DNA from 2 places in the Shewanella sp. 30m-14 genome. Region 1 is predicted to be linked to the other one. Evidence: predicted binding sites of a transcription regulator. Region 1 holds the regulator's gene; the other holds the start of a gene.
What was found. Region 1 encodes LexA, which represses DNA repair genes until DNA is damaged. Its sites were predicted from a motif close to TACTGTATNNNNATACAGTA; they were not measured.
Positions count from the first base shown of each region.

Region 2: the regulator LexA is predicted to act here: its motif matches at 2,714-2,733, upstream of ACVBIU_RS01510 (LexA family protein).

Region 1 covers NZ_JBRILW010000003.1:33,457-38,487, reverse strand. The annotation lists gene coxB (cytochrome c oxidase subunit II) at 1-385, opposite strand, end outside; gene ACVBIU_RS03090 (cell division inhibitor SulA) at 863-1,387, opposite strand; gene lexA (transcriptional repressor LexA) at 1,384-2,004, opposite strand; gene ACVBIU_RS03080 (LysR family transcriptional regulator) at 2,738-3,649, shown strand; gene ACVBIU_RS03075 (amidohydrolase) at 4,210-5,031, opposite strand, start outside.
Region 2 covers NZ_JBRILW010000001.1:340,615-345,645, reverse strand. The annotation lists gene ACVBIU_RS01520 (HlyD family secretion protein) at 1-888, opposite strand, end outside; gene ACVBIU_RS01515 (Y-family DNA polymerase) at 1,036-2,289, opposite strand; gene ACVBIU_RS01510 (LexA family protein) at 2,292-2,699, opposite strand; gene cspE (transcription antiterminator/RNA stability regulator CspE) at 3,012-3,224, opposite strand; gene ACVBIU_RS01500 (PepSY domain-containing protein) at 3,742-4,296, shown strand; gene ACVBIU_RS01495 (hypothetical protein) at 4,373-4,759, shown strand; gene ACVBIU_RS01490 (response regulator transcription factor) at 4,800-5,031, shown strand, end outside.

The sequences.
Region 1 (5,031 bases):
GCCATTTCCATTGTGAGCCGGTAATCTTGATGGTGAGGTCAGCATTACTTGGATCTTCCATAGCAATCAATGTCTTGGTTGCGGGAATAGCCATAAGTATAAGAATAATAAAAGGTACAACAGTCCAAAGGATCTCGACTTTAGTACTTTCATGAAAGTTGGCGGCGACTGCGCCTTTTGATTTGCGGTGGTTGATCATAGCGTAAATCATGATGCTAAAAACCACGATGCCAATAGCACAGCAGATGTAGAGAATAATCATATGGAGGTTGTAAACCCGCCCACTGATATCCGTAACACCCTCTGTCATATTAAGCGGCATTTCTGATGCAACAAGTACGGGCGAAAATAGCAACGCCAGCACACAATACAACAATTGCTTCACTAGACTTCTCCTCTGTCCACAAGACAAAGAAGAGTCACACAGTAAGTCTCTGCTCTATGTAAACTCTTCAGTTCCCAAAAAAGCAACGATGACTTCAAAGTGCGCGAGTGGCTTGCCTATCGAGTCGCAATTAATGGGATCGCGACACAGGCTATTGTATTCAGTGCTATTCACTGCTGGTGTAACCACGTTGGCACATACGGCTGAAATATATCAGGCCAATCTCAGTCTAAGCTTCAAATTCAGGACTAATCCCAGAGCAAAGACCGACAACTAAATCGCTCGGATATAACAAAATATCGTTGTTATGACTTCCTACACTACTTGGTGTTTAAATATTGATCAAGATCACTTTTTCAATTATTGATAATAAAAAAGCCCTCGAATGAGGGCTTTAGAAAATCGTTTGTACTAGAAGGCGCTTACTAAAACGCACCTCCTAGTCATCATGTATTAGAAAGCGAGGAGATGTTCTGCTTAATGAACAGCACCAAACAGGGAGGCTTGACCAAAAGCACTATCCTGCATATTGATTGAGCGACAAGATTGTTGCTTATTTGTGTTATCAATCGAATGTTCAATGACAATGCCAACAGCGCGAGCGCTTTTGGCAACGATTTGTAGGCGTCGATTGTCACGAGCATCTAAAGAGTTGGTCCAAGTAATCACCGCACTTGAGGTACCGCTTGTTAAGGCTTTTTCCATTGCCCAAAGTGTTTCCACTTCATCTTTAGCATGAACCAGTAAAATGCGGTCCATTCTTACACCCGCAGCTGCTAGCATCTGCTTGTAGCCAATATTCGGCGGGCTAATCAGTACAATCCAGCGACCCTGTTGGCTCAATTGTGAAAGCTGAGCACTGATCTGGTTCAGCTCATCACGCCCTTGAGTTTGGGTCACCATAGTCGTGATGTCATTACTCGTGCTGCTCACCATATTGGTCGATGGCATATCTTGCCACAGTCCAGGGTGACGAGGACTCGTTCCCATTAGTTTGTTCATTGCCAGTCTCCATTACGGATCACACCAACGGCTAAACCTTCAATACTTAAGCTTTGGTTTGCTAGATCCACTTCAATTGGTGAATACTCTTCGTTCTCAGCATGTAAGAAAACTTTGTTACCCTTTTTCTCAAAACGCTTAACGGTAACATCATCTTCAACGCGTGCTACAACCACTTGGCCGTTACGTGCTTGCTGTATTTTGTGTACAGCCAGTAGATCACCTTCTAGTATGCCAATATTCTTCATACTGTCACCACGGACTCTGAGTAAGAAGTCTGCTGATGGCTTGAACATGGCAGGATCGACTTTATAGTGTTGCTCGACATGCTCTTGCGCAAGAATCGGTTCACCTGCAGCAACTTGGCCGATAAGGGGTAAACCTAAATCTGCATCTTCAGTGTCTTCTTGGGTTAACTTAATACCGCGAGACGTGCCCGGCATAATTTCAATGCAGCCTTTTTTAGCTAAGGCTTTTAAATGTTCTTCAGCAGCATTGGCTGACTTAAAACCTAAACGTCTAGCGATCTCGGCACGGGTAGGTGGCATGCCAGTATCAGCAATATTACGTTTAATTAGCTCTAAAATTTCAGCTTGGCGCGGTGTAAGTGGTCTCATGGTTAACCCTGTCTTTCTATACAGTAACTGTTAGTATATACAGTATTTTTTTGAGTGCAAGTAATAACCAGTTATATTGTTTTTTGTGGGATCCAGTTTCAAATGAAATAAATCCAGCGATGTGAAACTCGTTATTGAATAGTGGCTGAAGTTAACTGATATTTTGTCAAACATCAGAACTTACTAAGCTTAGATAAGGCCTCCGGATGGGAATTCGATGAGAGGAGGGACTTTTGAGTGAATATACAGATCAGGCTTCGCTTATTTATGCCCCAAAGTTGGTTGCCCTTCGAATGAAGGTTGATTACATTTTTTGAGTAGTTGCTACGGGGAAGCGAGTTCTCAATTGTCGTTTCACCGTTACCAATCGCCTGCAGCGGGTGCATGTGCAGATACTGCCGTGACACGCAACAAATCCATCCTTGGAAGCTCGGCCATGACGTCCATGTCATGGACGGTCACGGCTGTATCTACACCGGATAATTGGTGCCTTCATTTGGGCCGTGCAGGTTTGATTGCTAGCTTGGAAATGCCCCATTTCTTGTTAGTGCTTCTACTCATTCGTTTTCTGTTCATAATAATTTGCCATATGTGATCTAATGTCAGGCTCTCAATTTAAGTATGAATACATCCGTCTGACGTGATTAACTCAAGATAAGAACGTATAGTGCCTTTAACTGATGATATCGAAAATGAATCATAATTTAGTGCGTACCTGAATTAATATAAGCCTATGAACTCACTACACCTGAAAGCACTCTTATTGGCCGTCGAAACAGGTTCAATATCTGCTGCTGCACGTAAGTTAGGAAAAAAACAACCTCAGGTTAGCCAATGGATTTCTGATCTAGAAATTGATCTTGGCGTTAACTTTTTTGACCGAACTGGTAATAAAACGTCATTAAGTAAAGAGGGGGAACGTTTACTTCCTAGCCTCACACACACCATGAGCCAACTTGATAAGTTTGTTCAAAGTGCCGAAATAATTGCGCAGGGTGAATCAACCGTGCTGACTATCGGGATTGAGAACTACATTCCCGACCTAGCCTTTACTCAGCCTCTAGCATTGACGTTGGATTTTCCCCATTTATGTGTGGAAGTGTATCGCGAAGAAAAACACCAACTGATGCAAGACTTGAACGAAGGCAATGTAGATATCATCATTACTCATGAATCCGACACCCTTCATCATCAGCATTTTGAGTATTGCCGTTTAGGCCATTACAAAGAGTTGTTGGCGTGCAGCCCTGACCATCCCCTCGTGACATTGCCTGTGGTGACCACCATCGATTTAAGCCAATACCGTGAGTTAATTTGGGGAGAGGCGAATAGCAAAAGCAGTCAGCAACATAGAGATGAAAACAGCGATGGGTTTAGTCCTAGCTACGGTTTTTTCTCTGACATTCAGCCACTTGTCGCTATGTTAAAACACAATAAAGGCTTTGCGTTTTTACCTGCAGAATGTGTTAACGCCTATATCGAAAATGGCCAGCTGACCGCCCTAAACTGTGATTTTGAACCTGCAGGCATCGACCGAAGAATTGAGCTGTGTTGGCGCAATGGATTAACGCTGTCTCAACATGGTAGTCAAATAGTAGAGGCCTTCAAAGTAAGCCACCAACTCGTAGACAAGCCTGTCTCTTGAGTTAATTGTCGGGCTTAATTTCATGTTGGGATTGTATTTCAGATTTAGGCTGGGGTTCTGACTCGACCTGAAGATTATATTTTGCTTTAAGCTCTGGAGTAGAAACAGAAGCGGCAATTAGTGCATCCCACTAATCGTATACGTACAAAAATGCGTAAATCGGAAGGATTGCCTAAAGTCGCGGGTCATCCCATACTGTTGAAGTAATTCCAATTCCAGCGACAGCCAAGATGATAAGTTCAGAGATACCAGTAAACAGTAGTAGTTTAGTTAGGTGGGTGAACGTACGTTCAAGTCGGTAAGTAAGCTATGTTTTCTGATAGGTCGCCTCAAAAAGCCCAATAATACCCGTAGCCATCAAAAGCCCTATTACTGCTAATATTGCAGACTGGTTGCCTTGAACCATCTGACGCATACTATCAAAAGTGCAACTAAACAAGATGGGACAATGAATATCAGCAGAAATAGCAGTCTTACTGCCACCTCAATATAAAAATGCTTTTGTTACACTGACCTCCAGCTTAAAAGACGGTGCAGAGCAAGCCCTGCATCCATTTTATTTATTCATCATCTATGTCGAAAACAATATCGCCTTTCAGTACGGTCATTAATACCTCAGTGTCAGCAATATCATCGGCGGATAAACGGGTAATATCCTGTTGTAGAATGGCAAAATCAGCCGATTTACCAACAGCTATCGAACCTGTAATGCAACTGAGCCCTAAACTTTCAGCCGCATTAATTGTATAGGCATCTATAGCCGAATGCACATCCGGCAAGCCTGTTTTACCCATTTTCAAGCTATTAGCGATACCAACTAGTGGATTGATATCATGCACATTCCAGTCACTACTTAAGGTAACATTGGCACCTGTATCAAAAATGGCGCTTGGATTCATCAGCTCGTGCGTTCGCTTAGCCCCTATAAAGCCTTCAGCCCACTGATGGTCATGTTGTACGACATAATCAGAACCCACTTGGAAGTCGGCGGTCACATCCAGTTTTACGAAACGAGGGACATCTTTTGAGTCCACCAATTCCACGTGTGTTAGCGTATAAGGTTTTTTCGATCCTTGGTTGCGAGCATGCTCAATCGCATTTAATGACTCGCGAACTGCACCATCACCAATCGCATGGATATGAGCGCTATAACCAATCTTACCTAATGCTTCCAGCCAGGTTTTCATTTGACCTGGTGGGATATAATTGATGCCGTAAGGCTCATCTGGAATATAGGTATCCAAATACGGTGCTAACGTTTTCGCAGTGCCATTAATAATGATGCCATCGCTATACATTTTTACCTGATCGACCAATAACAAACGTGATCTATCACTCGTTTGTATTTTCTTCAAAAAAGCTAGCTGCGGCGCCATTGAATC
Region 2 (5,031 bases), on a different contig from region 1:
ATTTTCAGGCGGCAACAGCGTAAAGGAAGCGCCACTGGCCGGTGAAATGGCTTCAATTGTGCCGTGATAATCCACCTTAGGGTAAAGGTCTAGGGTGATTGTTGCACTCTGGCCTGCGGTCAATCGTTCAAGTTGGGTTTCTTTAAAATTAGCTTGAACCCAATACGTGTTATCAACAACTAAAGGCACAAGCGCTTGCCCTGGAGATACAACGCTACCAGCATGAGCACTTAATTTACCTAAAATGCCGTTTTTAGGCGCGAAAATATTAGTGTATGAAAGCGATAAACTTGCCTGACTCAGTGCTGCAGCCGCTTTTTTCACTTCTGGCGCAGCATTACCGTGCGCACCTTGAGATTTGATCAGTTGAGCCATGGTTGCCCGCGCGGCGATAACACTCTGTTCAGCTGCCGATAGCTTGGCACGCGAGTCGTCAAGTTGCTGAGCAGGCAACAACTCTTTATCGACTAAGTCTTTAATACGTTTATAGGTTACCTGAGCATCAGATAATTGAGCGACGGCACTTTTAACATTGGCACTCGCAGCAAGTATGGCATCATCGGTTGCCGCATTATTTTGCAGCGCCATTTCATAGGCTGCGCGAGCTTCATCTAGTTTAGCTTGAAAGGGAGCAGGGTCGATCTGCACCAATAAGTCACCTTGACTAATCTTTTGATAATCAGATGCATTAACACTGACGACTTTGCCGCTGACTTGTGGAGCGATGTAGATAATATTGGCATGCACATAAGAGTCATCTGTGCTCGGATAGTTTTTTTGATGTTGAATATAGAAATAACTCAGAGTAACAAGTACTGCGAGCACTACGGCTGCAAGAATAAGATTACGTACTAGATGGGATGGTGCTTGTGTTGAATTTTCGCTCATAATGTTAACCAGTCCGGTTATTCGACAGTCGTCGAGAAGGGGGTGAAGACTCATAACGCTTCAAGGCGTTCATTCGTCTCAACAAATACTAGTCCTAGTTTGTTTCAGTAACAATGTAAGTCGTTAAAAAAATTTAGAAAGTCCCCATCAACACTTAATGATAGGGATGTCTTTCCAGCGAGTGGTGTATTGAGGTGTTAGCATCTCTCTGCGCATTCCCCATTTCTGCGATATGCCCTGAGCTGCTAAAAACAGAGAATCTGTGCCATATTTAGCATTAATGCTATCTAATACCTGCATTCTATTGGGGTTTCTGCTGCTTTCGAACAAGTCCTGCTGCAAGTTTGCCTCACTACATAGATTAATCAGTCCAACGCCGATTTTGTAATAACGAATAGAGGAGTTGAATCTGACGATAGCCGCGCGTGTTGCAGCTTCTATCAATTCACACGTGTCATTCGTTGGATAAGCAAAATGATACACAAACTTAAAACCGCTAGGCTGCTCATCAAAAGGGGAATTAGAAGCGAAAATTAACATGCTTTTACAGAGTGAGCCTTGAGCCCTCGCTTTGGCTGCCGCGGTTGATGCATGCTTGCTTAACGCCTGACACAATGATGTTAAGTCGGTTATTCGGTTACCAACACTGCGGGTAGAAAAGATCTGTTGCTTGTCAGCACGAGCCTCATCCCAATTTTTGCACACTTCGCCATTTAACTCTCTCACGGTGCGCTCAAGCTCGATGCTAAATTGCTTGCTTGCGATACCGACTTTCATCTGCGACAAGGCAAAAGCACTGTGAATATTCATCAGCGCAAGTCTGTTAGATATACGTCTGCCAACCCCCCATACATCGTCAGTTTTCATAGTCTTTAAAATTGAAATGCGCTGTTCATCACAGGTAATGGCGCAAACACCTTTATAACCGGGTATTTTCTTAGCTGCGTGATTGGCGACCTTAGCCAGAGTTAGCGTCGAGCCAATCCCAACACAGACTGGAAGCCGTGTTTCCTTCCAAACTGCGCGCCTTATCTTCATCGCATGCTCAGTTAAACAAGGGATAGCGGGGTAACAGTGCTTAAACGATAAGAATGACTCATCGATACTATAAATATGCTGCTCAGGAGCAAAACGGCCAATCACTTCCATCATTGCAGTAGATAGCGAGCCATAAAGCTCGTAGTTTGAAGATAAAGCGATAACACCTTTTTGCTCACACAGTTTTTGCGCTTCAAAGTAAGGACCGAACTTGTTAATTCCAGCCTCTTTTGCCAACCTGTTAGCCGCAACAATGCAGCCATCGTTATTACTTAGCACTATGATAGGGCGGTTACGCCAGTCAGGTCTAAAAACCTGCTCAGCGCTGCAATAAAAAGAATTCGCATCGACAAGCGCATACATGGTTAGTCGTTCTCTAGAATTGGGCTTTTACGATGGCAGCGAATAGAGCGGATCACCACGCCTTCAACACTAAAAGTGTCGTGCTCGAGGATAGGCGTGCTCATGTGAGATTCATTGGCAGATAACAGCAATCTGTTCACCTTATCAATAATCTTACAAACAAATGAACCGTTAAAATTTGCCACGATAACGTCTTGATTACGCACATCAACATGCCTATCGACTATTAAAATGTCGCCATCGAATATGCCGACCCCCTGCATAGAGTCACCACAAGCATGGCCAATAAAGGTCGAGCTCGGATGCTCAATCAGTAATTCATCAAGACTTAACGGCAGTTGCTTGTAATCGGTGGCAGGGGATTCAAAACCTGTTATGCCTGCACTGGCTGAAATTGGAATTATGTTCATGCTAAAAAATAGTTAACTGTATATTTATACAGTATAGTGGTTTTATGTGATTTTGCGCAATAAGGATGACAGATTTCTGTGAGCGGTGTGATCAGATTGAACGCGCGAAAGGTGGGGCGGTATGCCAAGTATGAGCAACGGTATTGCAGCTAGAGCGGGCTCTGGTGGTTAAGCCAACAACGCCGCTTTTATGGGGGATGTTAATGTCGTAAATAAAGCGGATTTTTATTCAACTTTTTCAAAATAACAGGCACAAAAAAAGGCCGCATTAGCGACCTTTTTTGCATATCAGCTTACGTTATTAGCGCTTGATTAAAGAGCGACTACGTTGCTTGCTTGTGGACCTTTTGGGCCTTGCTCTACTTCGAAAGTCACTTTTTGACCTTCAGTAAGCGTTTTGAAACCTTCAGATGCGATAGCACGAAAATGTACGAATACGTCAGCGCCACCGTTGTCTTGAGCAAGGAAACCGAATCCCTTGTCTTCGTTAAACCATTTTACAGTACCAGTAGTTGAGTTAGACATATGATGCCCCTTATTTAGTTTTAAAAAGTTCAACATTAACACTATGTTAATTTATTGAATTATATCATGTTACGCTAAAATATAAGGCAAACGTCTAGCTACAAAACACGGTTTTGATAGTGGAAGCTTTACTTGTACTTGATGCTGCATTTAATAACTCTCTGAACAACTGAGCGATATAATAACTGCTGTGCGTTTTTTGTACAGCACTTTTTTGATTTATTTTGCCTTGTTTAAGCAATACCTTTATTTAACAGTTATATGCATATTTTCGTTTTAGACCGCATTGCTCCATTGAACTTTAGCTTCATTGACTTTAGCTTCATTGACTTTGGCTAGGGGAAGAGCTGTCAGGGTAAGAGAAATAGGCCTAAACCTATCTCTTGCAATATGACTTCGCCTTGAAACCTTACAAAAATGTATAGTTCAGGAAAACTTGCGGAAAGATGTCTTAAGTAAAGTAGCCTCATCGACAAGGAAACACCCTGTCTGCATTAAAACAAATGAGGATTTAACCATGAACAATACATCAGTTTTTAAAACAACAACTATTTCAACTCTGCTTGGACTGAGCGCCATGATGGCCATTGGCTCTGCAAATGCAGGTGATGCCCCTAAATCTTTTAATCAAGACACTGTCTCTCTACTTCAGGCTGTCGCATTGGCTGAAGCCAACACAGGCGGCGTAACGGTTGAAGCCGAGCGTGAAGTGAAAATGGGACACGTTTTCTATGAAATTGAATTAATCGGTAAAAACGGTGAGAAAATTTATACCGCAATCAACACACAAACCGGTGATGTTATTTTAACAGACAATCGTGGTCAGAATGATGATCATGACGCTGATGATAAATTAGAAGATGCATTGTATTTATCTGGCTTGAACAGTGGTCAATATTTATCGTTTGCAGATGTTGTGAAGCAAGCAGAAATACAATTTAGCGGTAAAGCGTGGAGCGTTGAACTTGATGATGACCACGGTAATGTTTGTTATGAAATCAAGTTGATGACAGTCAATGGTAAACAAGTTGAAACTGAAGTGAATGCATTGACAACAGCAGTGACAAAATAATTCTCTCGTTGAACACTTGAGCCGAACAATGAATAGTTAAAAAAGGGGTGATCTTTGATGACCCCAAGGAGATCTAATGACTGAATCAACTGAATCAACTGAATCAAAAAATACCAACCAAGAAGCTGAGCCTTGCTCGAAAAGGTCGACGTCTTGGTTAAACAGTGTCAAATGCTGTATTAATAAAGTGAAACTGTTGCTTAACAAATCGAAACAATCGTCGTCAAACATACCATCAGGGCTTAAAATCCTTCGTGAAAATGGACCAAAAGCACTTATTGGTTTAGCCTCTTTCTCTCTGTTTTTCATACTAGGATTGGTTACGCTGGGCGCGAGCTTATTAGCTGGTATCGCAGCGGTGATTATGATGAAATGGCAACAGCATAAAGCGGAAACGATGCCAACTAATGTGGCAGAACCAACGCCAACTGAACAACAAAATGTCCCTATCGTTGCGGCTTAAGCGACAACGACGTTACCCTATGATCTGAGAGAGAACCGTCATGCGAGTGTTACTAGTTGAAGACGATGTGAGTCTGAGCACTTTTGTTGAAAAAGGGCTGCGTGAAGCTGGGCATCAAGTCGAGGTGACAGAAAATGGCAAATATGCGTTGACCCTATGCATGACGGAACACTTTGATGTGGCGATCGTCGATCGCATGTTGCCGGGGTTAGACGGATTGTCTTTAGTTAAGGCCCTTCGAGCTGCGCAAGTGGGAACACCTATCTTATTTT